4 regions of the Modicisalibacter sp. genome follow, and region 2 is predicted to be linked to each of the others. Evidence: predicted binding sites of a transcription regulator. Region 2 holds the regulator's gene; each other region holds the start of a gene.

Region 1 (5,511 bases), on a different contig from region 2:
CCCCACCTGCGGCACGTAGAGCGCCCCGGCGACGCCGGCGAGCATCGCCGAGACGACGAACACGAACAGCTGCACGCGCTCGACCCGGTAGCCGATGAAGCGCACCCGCGCCTCGGCATCGCGGGCGGCCACGCAGACCCGCCCCAGCTTGCTGGCGACGATCGCCCGACACAGCCAGTAGCCGAGGCCCAGCGCCACGCCGGAGGCCAGGAACAGGCCCAGGCGCGTGCCGTCGGCGCTGATCGGAAAGCCCAGCAGTTCCTTGAAGTCGGTGAGGCCGTTGTTGCCGCCGAAGCCCATCTCGTTGCGGAAGAACGCCAGCATCAGCGCGAAGGTCAGCGCCTGGGTGATGATCGACAGATAGACCCCGGTGACCCGCGAGCGGAACGCCAGGAAGCCGAACACCAGCGCCAGCACCCCGGGGGCCAGCAGCACCATCAGGAAGGCGAACCCGGCCATGTCGAAGCCCTGCCAGTACCACGGCAGGTGATCCCAGTTGAGGAACACCATGAAGTCCGGCAGCACCGGGTCGCCGTAGACACCGCGGTCACCGATCTGACGCATCAGGTACATGCCCATGGCATAGCCGCCGAGGGCGAAGAAGGCGCCGTGACCGAGACTCAGGATGCCCAGATAGCCCCACACCAGGTCGACCGCCACGGCGAGCAGCGCATAGCACAGATACTTGCCGAGCAGCGCCACCGTGTAGGTCGAGACATGCAGGGGGTTGGCCACCGGCAGCGCCAGATTGAGCACGCAGACCACCGCCAGGGCCGCGATCAGCACGCCGACGAAGCATTGCGTCGAGCGCTCCGTGGCCGGCTTGAGAAACCAGTTCATGGCTCAGCCCTCCGCCGCGCGGCCCTTCTGCGGGAACAACCCGCGCGGGCGCTTCTGGATGAACAGGATGATGAACACCAGCACGATCACCTTGGCCAGCACCGCGCCGGCCCAGGGCTCGATCACCTGGTTGATCACGCCCAGCGACATGCCGGCGACCAGCGCGCCCCACAGGTTCCCCACGCCGCCGAACACCACCACCATGAAGGAGTCGATGATGTAGTTCTGGCCCAGGTTGGGGCCGACGTTGGTCAGCTGCGACAGCGCCACCCCGGCGAGCCCGGCGACCCCGGAGCCCAGCGCGAAGGTGAGGATGTCGACGCGCGTGGCGTGGATGCCCATGGCACGGGCCATGCTGCGGTTCTGGGTCACCGCGCGGACCTCCAGGCCGAGCCGGGTGCGACGCATCACCAGCACCAGCGCGGCGAACACCACCAGCGCGAAGCCCAGCACGTAGAGCCGGTTGAGGGTCAGCGACAGCGCCTCGTTGACCACCAGCGAGCCGCTCATCCACTCGGGGGTGACCACGGTGCGGTTGAGCGGCGAGATCACCGTGCGCACCAGCTGCTGCAGGATCAGGCTGACGCCGAAGGTGGCGAGCAGCGTTTCCAGCGGCCGGCCCTTGAGGAAGCGGATCACGCTGCGCTCGATGATCACGCCGACCAGCGCCGACACTAGGAAACCGGCGGGGATCGACAGGATCAGCGCCAGCCCGGGCTGGCCGGGCAGCAGCTGCTGCAGCATCCAGGTGGTGTAGGCGCCGAGCATGATCAGTTCGCCGTGAGCCATGTTGATCACGCCCATCACGCCGAAGGTGATCGCCAGGCCGATCGCCGCCAGCACCAGTACCGAGCCCAGGCTGAGGCCGAAATAGAGCGTCTCGGCGGCATGGTTGAGCTTGAGCGTCTGCTCGATGCCGGCCAGCGCCTGCTGCGCCGCCGCGGCGGCCTCGCCGTCGCCCCGGGCCACCTGACCGAGCGCGGCGCGCACGGTGGGGTTGAGGCTGCCGGAGAGCGTGTCGATGGCGGCATCGATCTGGCCGGCGTCGCCCGACTGCAGGCGGTAGAGCGCCAGCGCCTGGGCCAGCTTGGCGCGCACATCCGGGTCGGATTCGGCGTCGAGACGCTCGCTCAGTGGCTCGGCCAGGCTGTCGTCGACCTCGCCGATCAGGCGGTCGGCACTGGCCAGCCGTTCGGCCGGGTCATCGGCGTCGAGGTCGAGGATCGCCATCGCGCTGCGCAGTTGATTGCGCAGTGCGTTGTTGATGGTGATGCGGTCGATGTGGCGCCGCGAGACCTCGCCCAGCGGGGCGTCGTCGACGGCGTCGATGACGGTCCAGTCGCGGCCGCGGTTGTTCGTGACGATCACGAAGCGTCCGTCGTCCTCGAGCCGCTGCAGCTTGCCGTCGAGCAGTGCCTGCAGCCAGATGCGCGTGCGCGGGGCGTGACTGGCGACGAGGTCCTGGATGGCCCGGGACTTGGCGGTATAGGAATCGGCAGCCAGGGCACGCAGTTCGGGCGGCGCCTGCTGCGGGGATGCCGCGTCCTGGGCCTGGGCATTGCCCAGGCCCAGGACGGCGAGGCAGCCGAGCAGCACAAGCGCGGTGATGGTCCGCAAGAGGGTCATGCGGGAATCCTTCGCGTGGCGTGTCGCGGAGCCGGCGACGGCAGCGCCGTGCCGGTTCCGGAGGTTATCGGAGCCGGCCGTGACGCGCACGGCCGGCGACTCGCATGGGCTGACTGGCCGTTTACTCGGCACTGCCGCCGCAGGTCTTCTCGACCACGTTGTAGTTGCCGCACTCCAGCGGCTTGCGCCAGTCGCTGATCAAGTCACGCGAGCCGGGCAGGTAATCGGACCAGGCGTCGCCGGCCACGGTGGAGGGCGTCTGCCAGACCACCGAGAACTGGCCGTTGTCCTGGATCTCGCCGATCATCACCGGCTTGGTGATGTGGTGGTTGGGCATCATCGTCGCGTAGCCACCCGAGAGGTTGGGCACGGTGACGCCGATGATCGCGTCCTTGACCGCGTCGACGTCGGTGGAGCCGGCCTTCTTGACCGCCTGCAGCCACATGTTGAAGCCGATGTAGTGGGCTTCCATCGGATCGTTGGTGACCACGGTGTCATCGTCGTCGTTGTAGGCGATCCAGTTGTCGATGAAGTCGTAGTTGGCGTCGGTATCGACGCTCATGAAGTAGTTCCAGGCCGCCAGATGACCGACCAGCGGCGCAGTGTCGATCCCCGAAAGCTCCTGCTCACCCACCGAGAAGGCCATGACCGGAATGTCGGCGGCGTCGATGCCCTGGTTGGCCAGCTCACGATAGAACGGCACATTGGCATCGCCATTGATCGTCGAGACTACCGCGGTCTTCTTGCCCTGGCTGCCGAACTGCTTGATGTTGGAAACGATGTTCTGCCAGTTGGAGTACCCGAATGGCGTGTAGTCGACCATGATGTCGTCATCGGCGACACCGTGTTCCTTGAGATAGGTCTCGAGAATCTTGTTGGTGGTACGCGGGTAGACGTAGTCGGTGCCCTCGAGTACCCAGCGCTTCACGCCGACGTTGTTCATCAGGTAGTCGACGGCCGGGATCGCCTGCTGGTTGGGGGCGGCGCCGGTATAGAAGATGTTCTCGGAGGACTCCTCGCCCTCGTACTGCACCGGGTAGAACAGCAGGCCGTTGAGCTCCTCGACGACCGGCAGAACCGCCTTGCGCGAGGCGGAGGTCCAGTTGCCGAAGATTACGTCAACCTTGTCCTTGGCGAGCAGCTGACGGGCCTTTTCGGCGAACAGCGGCCAATCGGAGGCCGGATCGACCACCACCGGCTCGAGTTTCTTGCCGAGCAGGCCGCCCTTCTCATTCTGCTGCTGGATCAGCATCAGGAGCTCATCCTTCAGCGTCGACTCGCTGATCGCCATGGTGCCGGAGAGCGAGTGAAGGATACCGACCTTGATGGTGTCTTCCTGAGCCAGGGCAGGAACCGAAATTCCCAGGCCGAGCAGGCCGGCCGCGATCCAGCGATGGGGCTTGGTTGCGTTCACTTGAATCTCCTTGCGCTTATGATTGTTGGTCGTGTCCAGCGGCGAGCGCACTATGGCGGACGCCTTGACATCGCAATTGCAAGGAATGTGCCACTATTTCAAAAAATACTGATCACCCTTTACAAACAGTAGCTTGAATAGCGAAGAAAAGCCCTATCCCGGTATACCGCTCTCGGACCGACACCCGGCAGGCGCCACAATGAAGCAGCCTTGACGGGATCACGCACCACAACAAGGCAGGCTATATAAAAGAGAGGGAAAAATGCCCGCCGGTTGCAGCGGGCGGCGTCTCAAGCGCGTCATTCCTCCGGGTAAAAGGCGTCCTCGGGCAGCGCCATCAGCGTCTCGGCGCCCGCTCCGATCTCGTGCTCCAGCGATGTTACCCGGGGCAACAGGCGCGTCAGGAAGTAGCGCCCCACCGCCAGCTTGGCACGATAGAAGGAATCACCCGAGGGCCCCTGCTGCTGCAGGCCCTGGCGGGCCGTGGTCATCATGCGCCACCACAGCCAGGCATAAACGACATGTCCCAGCAGCGAGAGATAGCCGGTCGCCGCTGCACCCAGCTCGGAAGCATCCTCGCGGGCCCGTTCCAGCAGCCCCGCCGTGGCGCGCTCCAGTCCAGCCACGGCCTCGGTGACGCGCCGGCGTTCATCGGCCAGTTCCGGGTCGCGCTGCGCATCGAGCTCGCTGCGGACGCGCTCGACGAGTCGCGCGACCAGAGCGCCCTGATTGCGGAACAGCTTGCGTCCGACCAGATCCATCGCCTGAATGCCGTTGGTGCCTTCATAGATCATCGCGATACGCGCATCACGCACGTACTGCTCGGCGCCCCACTCCACACAGTAGCCATTGCCGCCATAGAGTTGCTGGGCCTCGACGGTGACGTCGAAGCCCCGATCGGTGAGAAAGGCCTTGGCCACCGGCGTGAGCAGAGCCACCAGGGCCTCGGCGTCTTCGCGCACGGCGGCGTCGGGATGCAGGCGCGCCCGGTCGAGCTGGCCGGCGACGAAGCCCGCGAAGGCGCGCCCGCCCTCGTTCCAGGCGCGGATGTCCAACGCCATGCGGCGCACGTCGGGGTGCACCAGGATCGGATCGGCCGGCTGGTCGGGCTCCGCCGCGCCCTGCGGCGCCCGCCCCTGGCGCCGCTGACGGGCGAAGTCCATGGCGCTCTGGCCGGCGACCTCGCCTAGCCCCAGCCCCTGCAGCCCGATCGACAGCCGCTCGTAGTTCATCATCGTGAACATCGCCGCCAGGCCCTGATGCGGCTCGCCGATCAGCACGCCCTCGGCGGCGTCGAAGTGCATCACGCAGGTCGCGCTGCCCTTGATGCCCATCTTGTGCTCGAGACCGCCACAGCTGACGCCGTTGGCTTCGCCGAGTACACCGTCCGCGCCCACCTGGCGCCTGGGCACCAGAAACAGCGAGATGCCCCGGGTGCCGGGCGGGGCATCGGGCAGCCTGGCGAGCACCAGATGCACGATATTGTCGACCATGTCGTGCTCGCCGCCGGTGATCCAGATCTTGCTGCCGGTGATCGCGTAGCACGCCTGCCCGACGGCGTCCTCCCCCGCCAGGGGCTCGGCGCGCGTGCGGATCAGGCCGAGATCGGTGCCGCAGTGGGGCTCGGTCAG
Region 2 (5,511 bases):
CAGCATGGTGGTATCCGAGACCAGCAGGCGCTCGATCGGCAGGCTGCCGATCAGCTTGTCGCCGCGGGTGACCACCAGCAGGCTGTCGGTGGTGTCGGGCAGGCGCTCGTGGCGGCGCAGGTAGCGCAGCACGACGTCGAGGGTGATGTCCGGGCGGATGGTCACCGCATCGGTGTTCATCAGCCCGCCGGCGGTGTCCTCCGGGTAGGCGAGCACCGTCTCGAGACGCTGGCGTTCCTGCGCCTCCATCGAGGCCAGCACCTCGAGCGTGACGGTGTTGGGCAGCCGCTGCAGCAGGTCGGCCAGGTCGTCGACGTCCAGCCCCTCGGTGGCCGAGACCAGCTGCTGGGCGTTCATCCGGTTGAGGAACAGGGTCTGTAGGTCGTCGTTGAGATACTGCAGCACCTCGCCCTGCAGTTCCGGGTCGACCAGTTCCCAGAGGACCTCGCGCTCTCGCGGCGGGGTGGATTCCAGCAGGTGGGCCACATCGACGGGCGCCAGGCCGCGATTGAGCATGCGCCGGGCCTGGTCGAGGGCGCCGCTTTCCAGTGCCTCGTTGAGTCGTTCCAGGCGGGGCTGCAAGCGTTCGGGATTCTGGCTCATGCGTCTGTCGTCCTCGACCGGGTGGGCAGGCAGGCGCCATCTTAGCATTGCCTTAACGGGGGCAGGCAGCCCCGGCGTATCGACGACGTCGGTTCATTGCTCCTCGTCGAAGCGTGCCTCGAAGAGCGCCTGGAGGGCGTCCAGGGCTTCCTCGGCCTGGGGGCCTTCCGCCTCGATGGTCAGGCAGGTGCCGCAGGGGGCGGCGAGCATCAGCAGCGACATGATGTTGGCGGCATCGCCGCAGCGGGTCTGATGATGGACGATGATCCGCGCTTCGTAGCCCTGACAGCACTGGACGAGCTTGGTGGCGGCGCGGGCGTGCAGGCCGCGCTTGTTGGTCAGGGTCAGTTCACGGCTCGGCACGGGACGCCCCCACGGCGGTGTTGATGCCCAGCTCCCGATGGCGTAGCCGCACCTGATAGTGTTCGGCGAAGACTGCGGCGAGGCGCTCGGTGAGATAGACCGAGCGGTGCTGGCCGCCGGTGCAGCCGACGGCCACGGTCAGGTAGCTGCGGTTGCTGGCTTGGTAGGCCGGCAGCCAGCGCTCCAGCCAGGCGCGGATGTCGTCATGCATGGCGGTGACTTCCGGGTAGCCTTCGAGGAAGTCGACGATTTCCGGGTCGCGGCCGTTGAACTGGCGCAGCCGCGGGTCCCAGTAGGGGTTGGGCAGGCAGCGGGCATCGAAGACGATATCGGCGTCGAGCGGCACGCCGCGCTTGAAGCCGAAGGACTCGAAGGTCAGGGTCAGCTGGCCGCTGCGGTGATGGGCGACCTGCTCGGCGATGCGCCCGCGCAGCTCGTGCACCGACAGCTGCGAGGTGTCGATGACGAGGTCGGCGAGGTCGCGGATGCCCGACAGTGCCTGTTCCTCGGATTCGACGGCTTCCGCGAGGGTCATCTCGCTGTCCCGGGTCAGCGGGTGGCGCCGCCGCGTGGCCGAGTAGCGCTCGAGCAGGATCTTGTCCTCGGAGGTCAGGTAGACCACCTGGCAGTCGAGGCCGCGGGCGCGCAGCGTTTCCAGCAGCCCGGGAAAGCGTTCGAGGGCGGTGGGCACGTTGCGGGCATCGATGCTCACGGCAATATTGGAGCGGCGGGTGTCGTCCTGTCGGAGTTCATCGATCAGGGGGTCGAGGAGCATGGCCGGCAGGTTGTCGATGGCATAGAAGCCCAGGTCCTCGAGGGCCTGGAGGGCGATCGACTTGCCGGACCCGGAACGACCGCTGATGATCACGAGCTGCATCGCGGCGGCTCTCCTGGTGGCGGTGGAACGAGAAGCGCGACTAGCCGAGCGTCTCGCCGGATGTGCCTTCCTGGCGGCGAATGGCGTCGAGCAGGGTCTCGTAGAGCTCGCGCTGACTTTCGCTGTGACGCAGACGGCTGCGGATGTCGGCGTCGTTCATGATGCCGGCCACCTGGCCCAGCAGGGCGAGGTGAGTGTCGTCCGCTTCCTCGGGCACCAGCAGCACGAAGATCAGGTCGACCGGCTCGCCGTCGACGGCATCGAAGTCGATGGGTTCCTGCAGCTTGAGGAAGCCGGCGATCGGCGCCTTGCAGTGAGGGTTGCGCGCATGGGGGATCGCCACGCCGTTGCCGATCCCGGTGCTGCCCAGCCGCTCGCGGCCGATCAGGCGGCTGAAGACTTCCTGGCTGTCCAGGCTCGGCGTGTTCTGCGCGATGAAGGTGCTGAAGAATTCCAGCACGCGCTTCTTGCTCCCCCCGGGCACCGCGAAGAGCGTGCGCTCGGGGGGCAGGATGGCTTCCAGTGTCATGATGGGCGGAGTCAGCGGGCCCCGGCGCCTTGCGCGCGGGCCTGGGCCTTTTCCTTGTGCTTGACGAGCTGGCGATCGAGCTTGTCGGCCAGAGCGTCGATGGCGGCGTACATGTCGCCATTCTCGGCTTCGGCATGCAAGTCGGCACCGGCGGCGTGAAGGGTGCAGGCAGCCTGGTGGCGTTCCTTCTCGACCGAGAGGGTTACCTGAACGGTCGTGATGTTGTCGTAATGACGCTCGAGACGCGTCAGTTTCTCGTTGACGTAGTCACGCAATGCATCTGTCAGTTCGACATGATGGCCGGTGATATTCGCTTGCATGGACACGCTCCTGTTCCGGCGAGTGGTGGCTCGATTGTAACCCTTTTTGCAGCTTAGCAAACCCCTGTGAGAGGGCCGACGTGAAGATGGTTCGGACCCTGTCGATCAGGACGCTTCTGCGCCCCTTCAGGCTAGTCGCTTGCGCTCGCTGGAGGAAGGGATCCCCATGGCCTCGCGATACTTGGCGACGGTGCGGCGAGCCACCTTGATGCCGTCCGCGGCGAGCAGGTCGACCAGCTTGCTGTCGGAGAGCGGCTTGCGGGGCGGTTCCTCGCCGATCAGCTTCTTGAGCCGGGCGCGGATCGCGGTGCTGGAATGCGCATCGCCCTCGCCGCCGACATGGCTCGAGAAGAAGTACTTGAGCTCGAAGACGCCGCGTGGCGTGTGGATGAACTTCTGGGTGGTCACCCGCGAGATGGTGGATTCGTGCATTTCCACCGCCTGTGCGATGTCGGCCAGGATCAGGGGCTTCATGGATTCCTCGCCGTGGTCGAGGAAGTCCAGTTGCCGGGTCATGATCTCGCGCCCGACCTTGAGCAGGGTGTCGTTGCGGCTGGAGAGGCTCTTGATCAGCCAGCGCGCCTCCTGCAGGTGCTGCTTCATGAAAGTGTTGTCGTCGCTCTTGTCGGCGCGGCGAATCAGGGCGGCATAGTCGGGCTGGATGCGCAGGCGGGGCAGGGCTTCGGGGTTGAGCTCGATGCGCCAGCCTTCGTGCGAGTGGCGTGCCACCAGATCGGGAATCACGTAGTCGTTGCCGGTGGCGTCGAAGGCCTGGCCGGGACGCGGATCGAGGGTACGGATCAGCGCGATCACGCTGTCGAGCTGGTCGTCATCGAGCCGCAGCCGGCGCTTGAGCAGCTTGCGGTCGTCGCCGGCCAGGGCCTCGAGGAACTGCCGCACCAGTCGCCGGGCCTGAGGGAGCAGGGGCGTGTCGTCGGGCAGGACGCCGAGCTGTAAAAGCAGGCATTCGCGCAGGTCGCGGGCCAGGGCGCCGGTGGGCTCGAACTGCTGAAGGCGCATCAGTACCGCTTCCACCTCTGGGGCGCGCAGCCCCTCGAGGCCCTGGGCGCGCAGCCCGTCGACGAGACTGTCTAGGGGGGCGGCCAGGTAGCCGTCGGCGTCGACGGCGTCGATCAGGGTTTCGGCGATGATGCGTTCGCGCTCGTTCAGGTCGGCCATGGCGAGCTGCCAGGTGAGGTGGTCCTGAAGGCTTTCCCCGGCGGCATTGCGTTCGAGATCCGGCCCCTCGTCGCTGCGACTGCCGGAAGCCATGTCCTGATAGGTGTCGGACCAGTCGCTGTCGACGGCCAGCTCATCCGGGATGTCCTGGTTCCAGTCGTCCTCGGCCGCATCGCTGACGGCGGTCTCGCCGAACTCCTCCTCCATCTCGAGCATGGGGTTGGACTCGAGCGCCTGCTGAATTTCCTGGCGGAGGTCCAGCGTCGACAGCTGCAGCAACTGGATGGCCTGCTGCAGCTGGGGCGTCATGGTCAGCTGCGTGCCGACCCGGAGCTGCAACGTGGGTTTCATAGCCATGACGTGCCTACTTCGCTGACGGATTCGGGGATACCGTATCCCGCCCCCTCACGGCTTGCAAGTAGTTAAGCAATAACCGTGCCACGAAGCGCCGTAACGGTCGAGGGTTTCGTCGGAAGGAGGGTCAGAGCCGGAATTCGTGGCCCAGGTAGACTTCGCGTACCTTCTCGCTGGCCAGGATCGCCTCGGCGCTACCTTCGGCGATGATCTGGCCGTCGCCGACGATGTAGGCCTTGTCGCAGATGTCCAGCGTCTCGCGGACGTTGTGGTCGGTGATGAGGATGCCGATGCCGCGGTCGCGCAGCTGGCGGATGATGCTCTTTATCTCGCCCACCGAGATGGGGTCGACGCCGGCAAAGGGTTCATCGAGCAGGATGAAGGCCGGTTCGGTGGCCAGCGAGCGAGCGATTTCCACGCGGCGGCGCTCGCCGCCGGACAGGCTCATGCCCGTGTTGTCGCGAATGTGATCGATATGGAACTCCTCGAGCAGTTGCTCGAGGAGTTTCCTGCGCCCCGCCTTGTCGAGATCCCGGCGAGTCTCGAGGATGGCCATGATGTTGTCGGCCACCGAGAGCTTGCGGAAGATCGAGGCCTCCTGGGGCAGGTAGCCGATCCCGGCGCGGGCGCGCTGGTGCATGGGGGCGCGGCTCAGGTCCAGATCGTCGATGGTCACCTCGCCGGCGTCGGCGCGCACCAGACCGACGATCATGTAGAACGAGGTGGTCTTGCCCGCCCCGTTGGGGCCGAGCAGGCCGACGATGCTGCCCTGGCCGATGGTCAGGCTGATGTCCTGGACCACGCGGCGGTTCTTGTAGCTCTTGGCGAGATGGCGGGCGACAAGGGTCTTCATGGTCATCCTCAGGACGGCGGGTTCACGGCGACGACTTGGGGGTCAGGGTCATGCGGACCCGCTGGCCGTCGCTGCCCTGCGCCTTGGAGCGGGCCTGGACCTTGCGGCTGTCGAGATAGTACTCGACATAGGCGCCGTTGAAGGTGTCGCGGGCCTGGTGAAGCTCGGCGTTGCCGATCAGTTCGACCCGGCGTTCGGCGGCATGATAGATGACGGTGTCGCCCCAGCCCTTCACCAGTTGGTCGTCGGGGGCCGGGCGCTGTTCCAGATAGGCGCGCTGCGTGTCGCCGGTGGCGGTGACCCGGGTCACCTCGCCCTGGTCGTTGCGCGCGATCTCGACGCGTTCGGCCTCGAGCACCATGCTGCCCTGGGTCAGGTTGACGTCGCCGGTGTAGACGGCGGTACCGGCACGGTCATCGAGGTCAAGGCGGTC
Region 3 (5,511 bases), on a different contig from region 2:
CCATCATGCTGATCAGGCCGTTGGTCAGGGCGGTCTCGACGATGTCGCCCTGGCCGGTGCGTTCGCGGCGCACCAGCGCGGCACAGATACCGAAGGCCAAGTTCTGGCTGGCGACCATGTCGCTGAGCGGCGGCGCGGCGCGCATGGGCTCGCCATCGGCCGGACCGTTGACGCTCATGAAGCCGCTCATGGCCTGGGCGATGAAGTCGTAGGCCGGGCGGTCGCGATACGGCCCCTCGGAACCGAAGCCGTTGATGCGCCCCACTACCAGCCGCGGAAAACGCTCGCGCAGCGTGGCGTCGTCCAGTCCTATCTTGCCCAGCACACCGGGACGAAAGTTCTCGACCAGCACATCGGCATCCTCGAGCAGCCGCCAGAGGATCGCCTTGCCGCGTTCGCTGCGCAGGTCCAGCGTCAGCGAGCGCTTGTTGCGGTTGAACTGGGCGAAGTACCAGCTGAACCCCTTGACCTTGTTGCCCTGGGAGCGCACCACGTCGCCGCGCTGCGGCGGCTCGATCTTGATGACGTCGGCGCCGTGATCGCCGAGCATCTGGGTACAGAAGGGGCCGGAGATCACCCGAGTGAGGTCGATGACGCGAATGCCCTCGAGGGAGCCGGCGGTTGTCCGGGATGCCTCCATGATGCCTACCCCCGGGCCGTGGCGACGCTGCCGCCGTCGCTGAGCGCAAGCCGCGGGCCGGCCCTGGAGACCTGCGCGGGCAGCGCCCGCCCCATCAGCCGCGAGGCAAGTCCGGACGCCTCGATCAGGGTCGGCAGGTCGATGCCGGTGTCGATGCCCATCTCGGTGAGCAGATAGACCAGATCCTCGCTGGCGATGTTGCCGGTGGCCCCCGGCGCGAAGGGACAGCCGCCCAGCCCGCCGATAGAACTCTCGTAGCGGCTGACGCCGAGCGACAGCCCCTGCATCACGTTGGCCAGGCCGATGCCGCGGGTGTTGTGGAAGTGCAGGGTCGGCGACAGGGAAGGCGCCACCTCGCGCAGGTGGCGAATGCGTTCCGTGACCAGCGGCGGCGTCGCCATCCCGGTGGTGTCGCCCAGCGAGACATGGCGTGCGCCGAGATCGGCGAAGGCACGAGCGATGTCGCCGACCGCGGCGACATCGACATTGCCTTCGAAGGGGCAGCCGAAAGCCGTGGCGATGGCGCCGCGCAGCTCGACGCCACTGCCGTCGAGAAGGCGTGCCACGTCCGCGAAGCCCGCCAGTGAGGCGGCGATGTCGCGATTGACGTTCTTGGCGTTGTGGGTCTGCGAGGCCGACACGAACAGCACCACCGAGTCGACGCCGGCGGAAAGCGCGCGCTCGGCGCCGCGCACGTTGGGGACCAGCGCCGACCAGTGCACGCCCCGGACATCGTCCAGCGCCGCCACCAGTTCCGCCGCATCGGCCAGCGCGGGGACGGCCCGCGGGCTGACGAACGAGGTCAGCTCGAACTCGCGGACGCCGGCCGCCACCAGCGCACGCACCAGCGCCACCTTGTCCTCGGTACTCAGATGTTTCGCTTCGTTCTGCAGGCCATCGCGGAGCCCGACCTCGGTGACATTCACCCGAGAGGGCATCGGCGGGTACTGATCCATGGCAGGCGCGACCTCGTGAAACCGGATTGCCGTTGGTTACACGAGCCTACCCTTGCCAAGCCGCGTCGCAAAAGCGCGACTTTGGTCGTTCGTGACAGCCCCGGAACCCTGGACTACGCCACGCTGCCCGCCACCCTGTTCTCACACCTCGCCGCTCACTCCTCGGCCAGTGCCGGCAGCAGTACCTTCAGCTTGCCGGACCTGGTAAAGAGCGGGTGTTGCGCCCCCAGACCAGCCGTTCCAACTTCTACGGATGAGACGGCGACGTCGCTGTTCACTCCTCGGCCAGCGCCGGCAACAGCACCTTCAATTTCCGGGTCAGGGTGTTGCGCCCCCAGCCCAGCAGCTCGGCGGCCTCACCCTTGCGCCCGCCGGTGTGCTTGAGCGCGGTCTCGATGAGGATGCGCTCGAAGTCCGGCACCGCCTCTTCCAGCAGGTGGGTGTGGCCGGCGGCCAGGGCGCGGTCGGCCCACTCGCGGAAGGCACCACGCCAGTCGCCGCCGGCGGCTTCGGTACCCTCGACGTCGCGCAGCTCCGGCGGCAGGTCGTCGACGAGTACCTCGCGGCCCGAGGCCATCACCGTCAGCCAGCGGCAGGTGTTCTCGAGCTGACGCACGTTGCCGGGCCAGGCCAGCCGGGTGAGATGCTGCTCGGCCTCGCGGGTCAGCACCTTGGGTTCGGTGGCCAGTTCCCTGGCGGCTTCGGCGAGGAAGTGCTGGGCCAGCCGCGGGATGTCCTCGCGCCGTTCGGCGAGCCGCGGCAGATGCACGCGAATCACGTTGAGACGATGGAACAGGTCCTCGCGGAAGCGGCCGTCCTCGACCAGTTTCTCAAGGTTCTGGTGGGTGGCAGCGATGATCCGCACGTCGACCTTGACCGGGGTGTGGCCGCCGACACGATAGAACTCGCCGTCGGCCAGCACGCGCAGCAGGCGGGTCTGGGTATCGGGCGGCATGTCGCCGATCTCGTCGAGGAACAGCGTGCCGCCGTCGGCCTGCTCGAAGCGCCCGCGGCGCTGCGCCGAGGCGCCGGTGAAGGCGCCCTTCTCGTGACCGAACAGCTCGGACTCCATCAGGTCCTTGGGGATCGCCGCCATGTTCAGGGCGATGAACGGGTTCGCCTTGCGCGGGCTGTGCTGGTGCAGCGCCTGGGCGACCCGTTCCTTGCCGGTCCCCGACTCGCCGTTGATCAGCACGGTGATGTGCGACTGCGAGAGCCGCCCGATGGCGCGGAACACCTCCTGCATCGCCGGCGCCTCACCGATGATCTCGGCAGTCAGCCCCTCCGGCGCGCTGGCCGGCGCCTGGCGCTCGCGAGCATGCGCCACGGCGCGGCGCACCAGCGCCAGCGCCTCATCGACATCGAAGGGCTTGGGCAGGTACTCGAAGGCGCCACCCTGGTAGGAAGCCACCGCGCTGTCCAGGTCGGAATGCGCGGTCATCACGATCACCGGCAGGTCCGGATGACTCTCGCGCAGCCGTGCCATCAGGTCCAGGCCATCCAGCCCCGGCATGCGGATATCGGTGAGCAGCACGTCCGGCGGCTGGCGCAGCAGGCTTTCCAGCGCGGTGTCGGCGCGGTCGAAGCTGGTCACGTCCAGGTCGGGCTGGGCCAGGGCGCGCTCCAGCACCCAGCGAATGGCACGGTCGTCGTCGACGATGACGATACGAGCGGCGTCGGTCATAAAGCCCTCCAGCGGGTAACAGTGGGGGCGCCTCCGGCGCAGGTCACGAGAGGCGCACCGGCGGCGCGATGGGACGCCGGCCGGTTCATGCGGAACACGCCAGCGGGATCAGCAGGCGGAATTCCGTGCAACCGGGCTGCGAGTCGCACTCGACCAGTCCCTGGTGCTGGTGCAGGATCGACTGGGCGATCGACAACCCCAGCCCGCTGCCCTCGGCACGTCCCGAGACCATCGGATAGAACAGCGTCTCCTGGAGCGCGGGGGGAATCCCGGGGCCGTTGTCGATCACCGCCACCTCACAGACCAGCCGATGGCGCTCGGCGCCCAGGGTGAACTGGCGCCGGGCCCGGGTACGCAGCGTCAGGCGTGGCGCGTCGACGGCGCTCTCCTCCAGGGCCTGCACGGCGTTGCGGGCGACGTTGAGCACCGCCTGGATCAGCTGCGCCTCGTCGCCGTGCAGGTCCGGCAGGCTGGGGTCGTAGTCGCGTGCATAATCGACCCGCGGGTGCTCGGCCTCGAGCAGCGCCCGTACCCGCTCGAGTACCTTGTGGATGTTGAGCGGCTCGTGCCCGGCGGGGCGATTGGGGCCGAGCATGCGGTCGACCAGGTCACGCAGACGGTCGGCTTCCTCGACGATCACCCGGGTAAACTCGGCCAGCTGCGGGTCCGGCAGGTCGCGCTCGAGCAGCTGGGCGGCACCGCGGATGCCGCCCAGCGGATTCTTGATCTCGTGGGCCAGCCCCCGCGAGAGCACCTTGATGGTCTCCTGACGGGTGATCAGCGCCTCCTCCCGGGAGATACGTATCAGCCGGTCGCGGGGCTCGATCTCGAGCAGCAACTCCCGGTCCGACAGCGGCGTGGCCGTGAAGTCCACCGTGACCGGTTCCGTCCCGGCGGGCAGCAGTACGGCCTCACGCTGGGTAAAGGGATGCCGGGCCTCCAGCGCCTTGGTCAGCACCGCCGCGATGGCGCCGCCGTCGCCTTCCAGACAGTCCAGGCGTGTGCCCCTGACCCGGCTCTCGCTGACCGCCAGCAGCGCCTCGGCGGCCGGGTTCAGCCAGCGTACGCGCAGGGCGTCGTCCAGATAGACGACGGCGGTGGTCAGGTTCTCCAGCAGGCGTTGATACATGGGCGCTCTCCCGTGCGGGATGTGTCACGACAAGGACTGCAAGAAGCGCGCCATGCCGGGAAACCCGGCATTCAGCGGGATGAACGCCGATGGCGCGCCCCTTGACGCACCATTATGGTGCATTTGCTCGTGCAGGGCTGTGCCAAGGTGGCGAAATCGGTGTGTCGAGTGTGGTGAACAGCAAGCCGCCGCTCAGGGCGACCGGGCGGGATTGTTGGGGTTGGCAGGCAGATGGACGCTGGCGCGCTGCACGTAGAGGGTCACCGGCGCACTGCGATGGCGCACCCGGCCCTGGGCGTCGAGCAGCTCCGCCTGCAGGGTGTGCTCGCCACGCACCAGATCCGTGAGCATGAACACGCGCGCGTGCAGCGCCGACTGGCTGACCCGGCCATCGACGAGCAGGCGGACCTTGTGGTCCGGCCGCAGGGCGGGCTCGATGGCCAGCGCCACCTGCACGTTGCCGGCGGCGCCGGTAGGCAGCGTCTCGCCATCCTCGGGCTGTTCGATGCGGAAGGTGGTGTAGGGCATGAACGGCGTGTCGGCACTCGCCGGTTGCCGGGCCGTTTCGCGCTCGACATCACGCGCCGCGGGTTCGCGCACGGGGGCGGATGGCAGCACGCTCAGCGGCTCCAGCTCGACACGCTCGCCCTGTTCCACCGGTCGGTCGGTGAAGACCGCATTGCCCTGGGCATCGGTGGTGCGATAGACGCTGGCCGCCGAAACGACGCTCGGTGCCGCACCCGCTACTAGGCAGACGGCCAGCAGCATGGCCGGCAGGCAGCGGTTCATGGGAGCCCTCCTTGATGGCGTGACGACACGGCCGCGTGTCTCGTCCGAGTGTAACGCAAACAAAGAGCCCGCCGATTGGCGGGCTCCATGTCGCGACACGCCCGGCGCACCGCGCCGGCCGGAGGCGGGATCAGCAGCTGTAGTAGAGGTCGAACTCCACCGGATGCGTCGCCATGCGCAGGCGCTGGACGTCTTCTTCCTTGAGCTCGATGTAGGCATCGATCATGTCGTCGGTGAACACGCCGCCTTCGGTGAGGAAGGCCCGGTCGTTGTCCAGGGCTTCCAGGGCCTGATCGAGGCTGTTGGCCACGGT
Region 4 (5,511 bases), on a different contig from region 2:
GGGTGGGGCGCACCGGCGGCAAGCGCCAGGTCTACCTGACCCTGGACGGCATGCCCGAGGAAGTGGTCTTCGAGGCCAAGGACGATTATGTCGGCGGCGGCGAGTCGGGGCGTGCCAAGGCCTCCGCGCCCGGTCACGTGACCACCTCGATGCCCGGCAACATCGTCGACGTGCTGGTCGCGGCGGGCGACCGCGTCGAGGAAGGGCAGGCCGTGCTGATCACCGAGGCGATGAAGATGGAAACCGAGGTGCATGCCCGGGTCGCCGGCAGCGTCAAGGCCGTGCACGTGTCGCGCGGCGATCGTGTCACGCCCGGCGAGGTACTGATCGAGATCGAGTGACGTGGCATGCTCGTCACCCCTTGGTTGCCCGGCATCAATGCCGGGCTTTTTCGTCTCTGGCGGCTATCACCTATGCTGACAGCATCTTCAGGCGGATCGGGAGCGTGTCATGAACGCCAGAGGAGTGCTCGAGGAGTTGATGCAGCAGGCCGGCAGTCGAGGCAGGCGGGGCCCGGATCCACGCCGGCTGGTGCCCGGCAGCGCCCTGGGAATTCTGCTGGGGTCCCATCGCGGGCGCCGTGCCGGCCGCAAGGCGGTCAAGTATGGGGCCCTGGCCGGACTGGGGATGCTGGCCTGGCGCGCCTGGCAGTCGCACCAGGCCGAGCGGGAATCCCCCGAGCCGACCGTGCCCGACGACGGCGAGCCACTGGAGCAGTTGCAGGGCGAGGCCCGCGAGGCCCGCAGCATGGCGCTGCTCAAGGCGATGATCGCCGCCGCCCGCGCCGACGGCCATATCGATGCCGCCGAGCGCACTCAGCTGGTCGAGCAGATCAATGCGCTGGGTGCCGACCCACCGTTGCTGGCCTGGGTGGACGAGCAACTCCAGGCGCCGCTGGATGCCGAACAGCTGGCGATGGACGCTGATTCTCCCCAGGCGGCGCGTGAAATGTACCTGGCCAGCGTTGCCATCATCGACGTGCAGAACCCGATGGAGCGGGCCTGGCTCGATCAGCTTGCTGCCTCGCTGGGGTTGGGAGGCGACGTGATCGAGGCGCTCGAGGCCAGGACCGTGAACGGCGGCTGAGGCCGTCCGGGCATGATGGCCCCGCACGCCGTGCGGGGTGAAAAACGTATCTTCATCGACGCGAAGGAGAGAATCATCATGGATGACAGGCAGGCGAAGGATGAGCTGAGCCGCTGGCTCGATCGTTGCTGTGGTCAGGCGTGCAGGCTGGATGCGCGCAGCGTGCTGACCGGGGGTGTGCTGGGGCTGCTGTTGAGCAGCCGCCATGGCCGCAGCGCCCTGGGCAAGGCCGTCAAGTACGGTGCCGTGGCCGGACTGGGCGCCCTGGCATGGCGCGAACGGCAGCGCGGCACCGCCACGGCGCCCGGCGCGTCGACGCCGGGCGGCTCAGCGGAGCGTGACACGTCGGCCGGCGCCGACGAGCCGCCCGAGGTCTTCGAGTCGCCCTCGGGCGAGCCGCCGGCAGCCCCGCCGCGCGGCGAGGGTCCGCCGTCCGCCTGAGCGGAAGGGCGGTTGTTCAGTCACGATTCGGCGTGGCGCTGATCCGGTGCAATGCCAGGTCGGCGCCCTCGAATTCCTGCTCTTCGCTGAGACGGATACCCACCAGCCGCTTCAGTCCGCCGTAGACGATGCCGCCGGCGACGACCGCCAGCAGGATGCCGCCCAGCGTGCCGATGAGCTGCGAGGCCAGGCTGACCCCACCCAGCCCGCCCAGCCAGGTCTGGCCGAACAGGCCCGCGGCGATGCCGCCCCAGGCGCCGCAGATGCCGTGCAGCGGCCATACGCCCAGCACGTCGTCGATGCGCCAGCGATTCTGGGTGAGTGTGAACAGGGACACGAACAGGGCCCCGGCCACCACTCCCGTCACCAGGGCGCCGATCGGGTGCATCAGGTCCGAGCCGGCGCAGACCGCCACCAGCCCGGCCAGCGGCCCGTTGTGGATGAAGCCCGGGTCGTTGCGGCCCAGCGCCATGGCCGCCAGGATGCCGCCGACCATCGCCATCAGCGAATTGACGGCGACCAGGCCGCTGATGCCGTCGAGGGTCTGCGCGGACATGACGTTGAAGCCGAACCAGCCCACCGTCAGGGTCCAGGCGCCCAGGGCCAGGAAGGGGATGCTCGACGGCGGGTGGGCGGCCACCGCGCCATGGCGAGGGTAGCGGCCACGCCTTGCCCCCAGTGCCAGTACCGCCATCAGCGCGATCCAGCCGCCGAAGCCGTGCACCACCATGGAGCCGGCGAAGTCGTGGAAGGGGCGGCCGAAGGTCTGGGTCAGCCAGTTCTGGATACCGGCGTTGCCGTTCCAGACGATGCCCTCGTAGAACGGATAGGCCAGCCCGACCAGCAGCAGCGTGGCGGTGAACTGGGGGTAGAAGCGGGCCCGCTCGGCGATACCGCCGGAGATGATCGCCGGTATGGCCGCAGCGAAGGTCAGTAGGAAGAAGAACTTGACCAGGCCGTAGCCGTGGTCGGCCGACAGGGTCTGGGCGCTGACGAAGAAGCCCGAGCCATAGGCGATGAAATGGCCGATCGTGAAGTAGGCCACGGTCGAGGCGGCGAAGTCGGTAATGATCTTGACCAGGGCGTTGACCTGATTCTTGGCGCGTACCGTACCGACTTCGAGAAAGGCGAAGCCGGCGTGCATGGCCAGTACCATGCAGGAACCGAGGAGCAGGAACAGGACGTCGGAGCTGGAAGGCGTGTCGGTCATGGCGTGTCGTGTCGTTATGTGGGTTCCTGGTGCACGTCGCGGGGCTGATCGCGGGCGCCGTGCATTTGGTAAGCACGATACATGCCAATCCTGTTTCCATTTAAAAACAGCGGGTTGTTGTCAGGCCTCACCAGAACGATGCTTTCCATGCACTGGTTTGGTGCTCTGGGACTGCGGGAGTGCACCATAAGAGTGCCTTGCGCGGCGCCGGCTGCGCCTGAAATGCGCATGAATTTGCAGAGCCGGTGGGCTGTATCGACGGCGGGGGAAGCGTATGCTTATCTTGCAGTGCAGCACTCACTTCCGGAGTCGACCCATGTTTCCCGTCAATGCCTCGCTTGCCACGTCACTGACCGCCCTGTGGGACCCCCTGGGGCTGGGCCAGGCCGCCGTCGACTACTGGCGAGACACCCTCGAGCGCAGCGTGCTCTACCTGGATGTCATGCGCCAGCGGGGCAATCAGTATCTCGAGCACATGGAGCAGACGCGCCCCTCGGTGCTGGGTTTCGAGGCGGAGCTGCTGATCGACGGCCGGACGCTGGCGCGGCCGGTCAACTACGAACTGCTGCGCATCCTGCCCCCGGAGGGGGTCGAGATCGACGAGGACCAGCGTCCCTTCGTGGTGATCGACCCGCGTGCCGGACACGGGCCAGGGATCGGCGGCTTCAAGCCGGACAGCGAGATCGGCGTGGCCCTGCGAGCCGGGCACCCCTGCTACTTCATCGGCTTTCTGCCGTTTCCCGTGCCCGGCCAGACCGTCGAGGACGTGGTCGAGGCGGAAATCCAGTTCCTGCGTGCCGTCATCGAGCGGCATCCGCAGACCACGGAACGCCCCATGGTGGTCGGCAACTGCCAGGCCGGCTGGCAGATCATGATGGCGGCCGCCCTGGAGCCTGCCTGCTTCGGACCGATCCTCATCGCCGGTGCGCCGCTGTCCTACTGGGCGGGCGAACGCGGCAAGGCACCTATGCGCTACACCGGCGGCATGAGCGGTGGCAGCTGGGTCACGGCCCTGGCCAGCGACCTGGGGGCCGGCAACTTCGACGGCGCCTGGCTGGTGCAGAACTTCGAGAAGCTCAACCCGGCCAACACCCTGTGGAGCAAGCAGTATCGCCTGTTTGCCAACATCGACAGCGAGGCCGAGCGCTATCTGGAGTTCGAGCGCTGGTGGGGCGGGCACGTGGTGCTGGCCGGCGAGGAGATTCAGTACATCGTCGACAACCTGTTCGTCGGCAACCGCCTGAGTACCGCGCAGCTGCTCACCCGCGACGGCCGGCGCATCGACCTGCGCAACATCCGCTCGCCGATCGTGGTGTTCTGTTCTCGCGGTGATGACATCACGCCACCGCCCCAGGCGCTGGGCTGGATTTCCGACCTCTACGACAGTGCCGACGATATCCGGGCCAACGAGCAGACCATCGTCTACTGCATTCACGACACCACCGGCCATCTGGGCATCTTCGTTTCGGGCAGTGTCTCGCGCAAGGAGCATGCCGAGTTCACCGCCAACATGGACTACATCGACATCCTGCCGCCGGGCCTGTACGAGACCCAGGTCACCGAGCGCCCGACATCGGCTACCGGAGGCGTCGACGGCGACTACCTGCTCGAGTTCACGCCGCGGGAGCTCGACGATGTCGAGGCCGTGGTCCAGCCGCTGCACGAGGACGAGCGGCGCTTTGCCACCGTGGCGCGCCTCTCCGAGATCAACCTGGGGCTCTATCAGCGCTATCTGCGGCCGTGGATACGCACCTGGATGACCCCGGAAGGCGCACGCTGGATGCGCCGCATGCATCCGATCCGCCTGGGCTACAAGCTGCTGTCGGATCGCAACCCGGCGACGGTGCCTCTGCCGGTCCTGGCCGATACCGTGCGTGCCAATCGTGCCCCGGTGGGTGACGACAACCCCTGGCGAGTCGCCGAGCAGGTCATGTCCGACAACATCGTGCGTGGGCTCGATGCCTACCGGGACATGCGCGATCGCGCCATCGAATGGACATTCCTGGAAGTCTATGGGCAACCCTGGCTGCAGATTCTGGCCGGGCTGGGGGGCGACCGGGGCGAGGTGCCCAATCGTCGTCCCGGTCGCGAGCCGGAGCATCGGCGCTTCATCGCCCAGCGGCGAGCGGAATTGCGCGCCAAGGTGGATCAGGGGAGCAGCCATGATGCCGTGGTCCGCGCCATCATCTTCGTGCTGGGTGGCGCGCCATCAACCGACGAGCGCAACTTCCAGCGCCTGAAGGCGACGCGCGCCGAGGTCGAACCGGGCACCGACCTGGCGCATTTCAAGTCGGTGGTCCGCGAGCAGTTCTTCGTGCTCAAGCTCGACGCGGTGGCCGCGCTCGAGGCCTTGCCGTCACTACTGGAGGGGGATGTCGTCGAGACCATCGACCAGCAGCTGGCCCACGTCGAACATGTCGTGGCGGCCAGCGCGCCGCTGTCGGCCAGCAGTCAGGCGCGGCTGGAGCGGGTGAGGGCCCTGTTCGGCACGGCGCGTGAAACCGCGATGGAACGGGAGAAGGCGCGCGCGAAGCCGGAGCTGCCGCGCGCCTGACGCGATCGTCAGTCCCGGGTGCGCGAGGCGATCCACTCGCCGGCATCCGGAATGCTGGCGTCGTAATTTTCCGCCACGTAGGGCGAGCTGATCATGAAGTCTGCGCTCGCCGCGTTGCAGGCGACCGGCACGTTCCACAGCGCCGCCAGGCGCAGCAGGGCCTTGACGTCCGGGTCGTGAGGCATTGGCGAGAACGGGTCCCAGAAGAAAATCAGCAGGT

Evidence for each region. The regulator sigma-54, encoded in region 2, starts transcription at its own class of promoters, with help from an activator protein. The targets are predictions, from matches to a motif close to TGGCACNNNNNTTGCTNT.
Region 1: a site for sigma-54 is predicted at 3,956-3,973, ahead of urtA (urea ABC transporter substrate-binding protein). Genes of this name have one in related genera too.
Region 3: a site for sigma-54 is predicted at 4,445-4,462, ahead of glnL (nitrogen regulation protein NR(II)). Genes of this name have one in related genera too.
Region 4: a site for sigma-54 is predicted at 2,807-2,824, ahead of ACTCB7_RS09055 (ammonium transporter). Genes of this name have one in related genera too.

The regions. Positions count from the first base shown of each region.
Region 1 is NZ_JBSREH010000025.1:11,858-17,368, reverse strand. It holds gene urtC (urea ABC transporter permease subunit UrtC) at 1-840, opposite strand, end outside; gene urtB (urea ABC transporter permease subunit UrtB) at 844-2,457, opposite strand; gene urtA (urea ABC transporter substrate-binding protein) at 2,588-3,880, opposite strand; gene ACTCB7_RS08285 (acyl-CoA dehydrogenase C-terminal domain-containing protein) at 4,180-5,511, opposite strand, start outside.
Region 2 is NZ_JBSREH010000041.1:85,382-90,892, forward strand. It holds gene mgtE (magnesium transporter) at 1-603, opposite strand, end outside; gene ACTCB7_RS12495 (HPr family phosphocarrier protein) at 697-966, opposite strand; gene rapZ (RNase adapter RapZ) at 953-1,843, opposite strand; gene ptsN (PTS IIA-like nitrogen regulatory protein PtsN) at 1,884-2,372, opposite strand; gene hpf (ribosome hibernation-promoting factor, HPF/YfiA family) at 2,384-2,692, opposite strand; gene ACTCB7_RS12515 (RNA polymerase factor sigma-54) at 2,819-4,228, opposite strand; gene lptB (LPS export ABC transporter ATP-binding protein) at 4,353-5,078, opposite strand; gene lptA (lipopolysaccharide transport periplasmic protein LptA) at 5,101-5,511, opposite strand, start outside.
Region 3 is NZ_JBSREH010000013.1:44,395-49,905, forward strand. It holds gene ACTCB7_RS04885 (CaiB/BaiF CoA transferase family protein) at 1-640, opposite strand, end outside; gene ACTCB7_RS04890 (hydroxymethylglutaryl-CoA lyase) at 646-1,596, opposite strand; gene glnG (nitrogen regulation protein NR(I)) at 1,871-3,280, opposite strand; gene glnL (nitrogen regulation protein NR(II)) at 3,366-4,409, opposite strand; gene ACTCB7_RS04905 (DUF4124 domain-containing protein) at 4,602-5,198, opposite strand; gene glnA (glutamate--ammonia ligase) at 5,329-5,511, opposite strand, start outside.
Region 4 is NZ_JBSREH010000026.1:428-5,938, reverse strand. It holds gene oadA (sodium-extruding oxaloacetate decarboxylase subunit alpha) at 1-341, shown strand, start outside; gene ACTCB7_RS09065 (tellurite resistance TerB family protein) at 451-1,086, shown strand; gene ACTCB7_RS09060 (DUF533 domain-containing protein) at 1,165-1,527, shown strand; gene ACTCB7_RS09055 (ammonium transporter) at 1,544-2,737, opposite strand; gene ACTCB7_RS09050 (DUF3141 domain-containing protein) at 3,054-5,291, shown strand; gene ACTCB7_RS09045 (methylglyoxal synthase) at 5,300-5,511, opposite strand, start outside.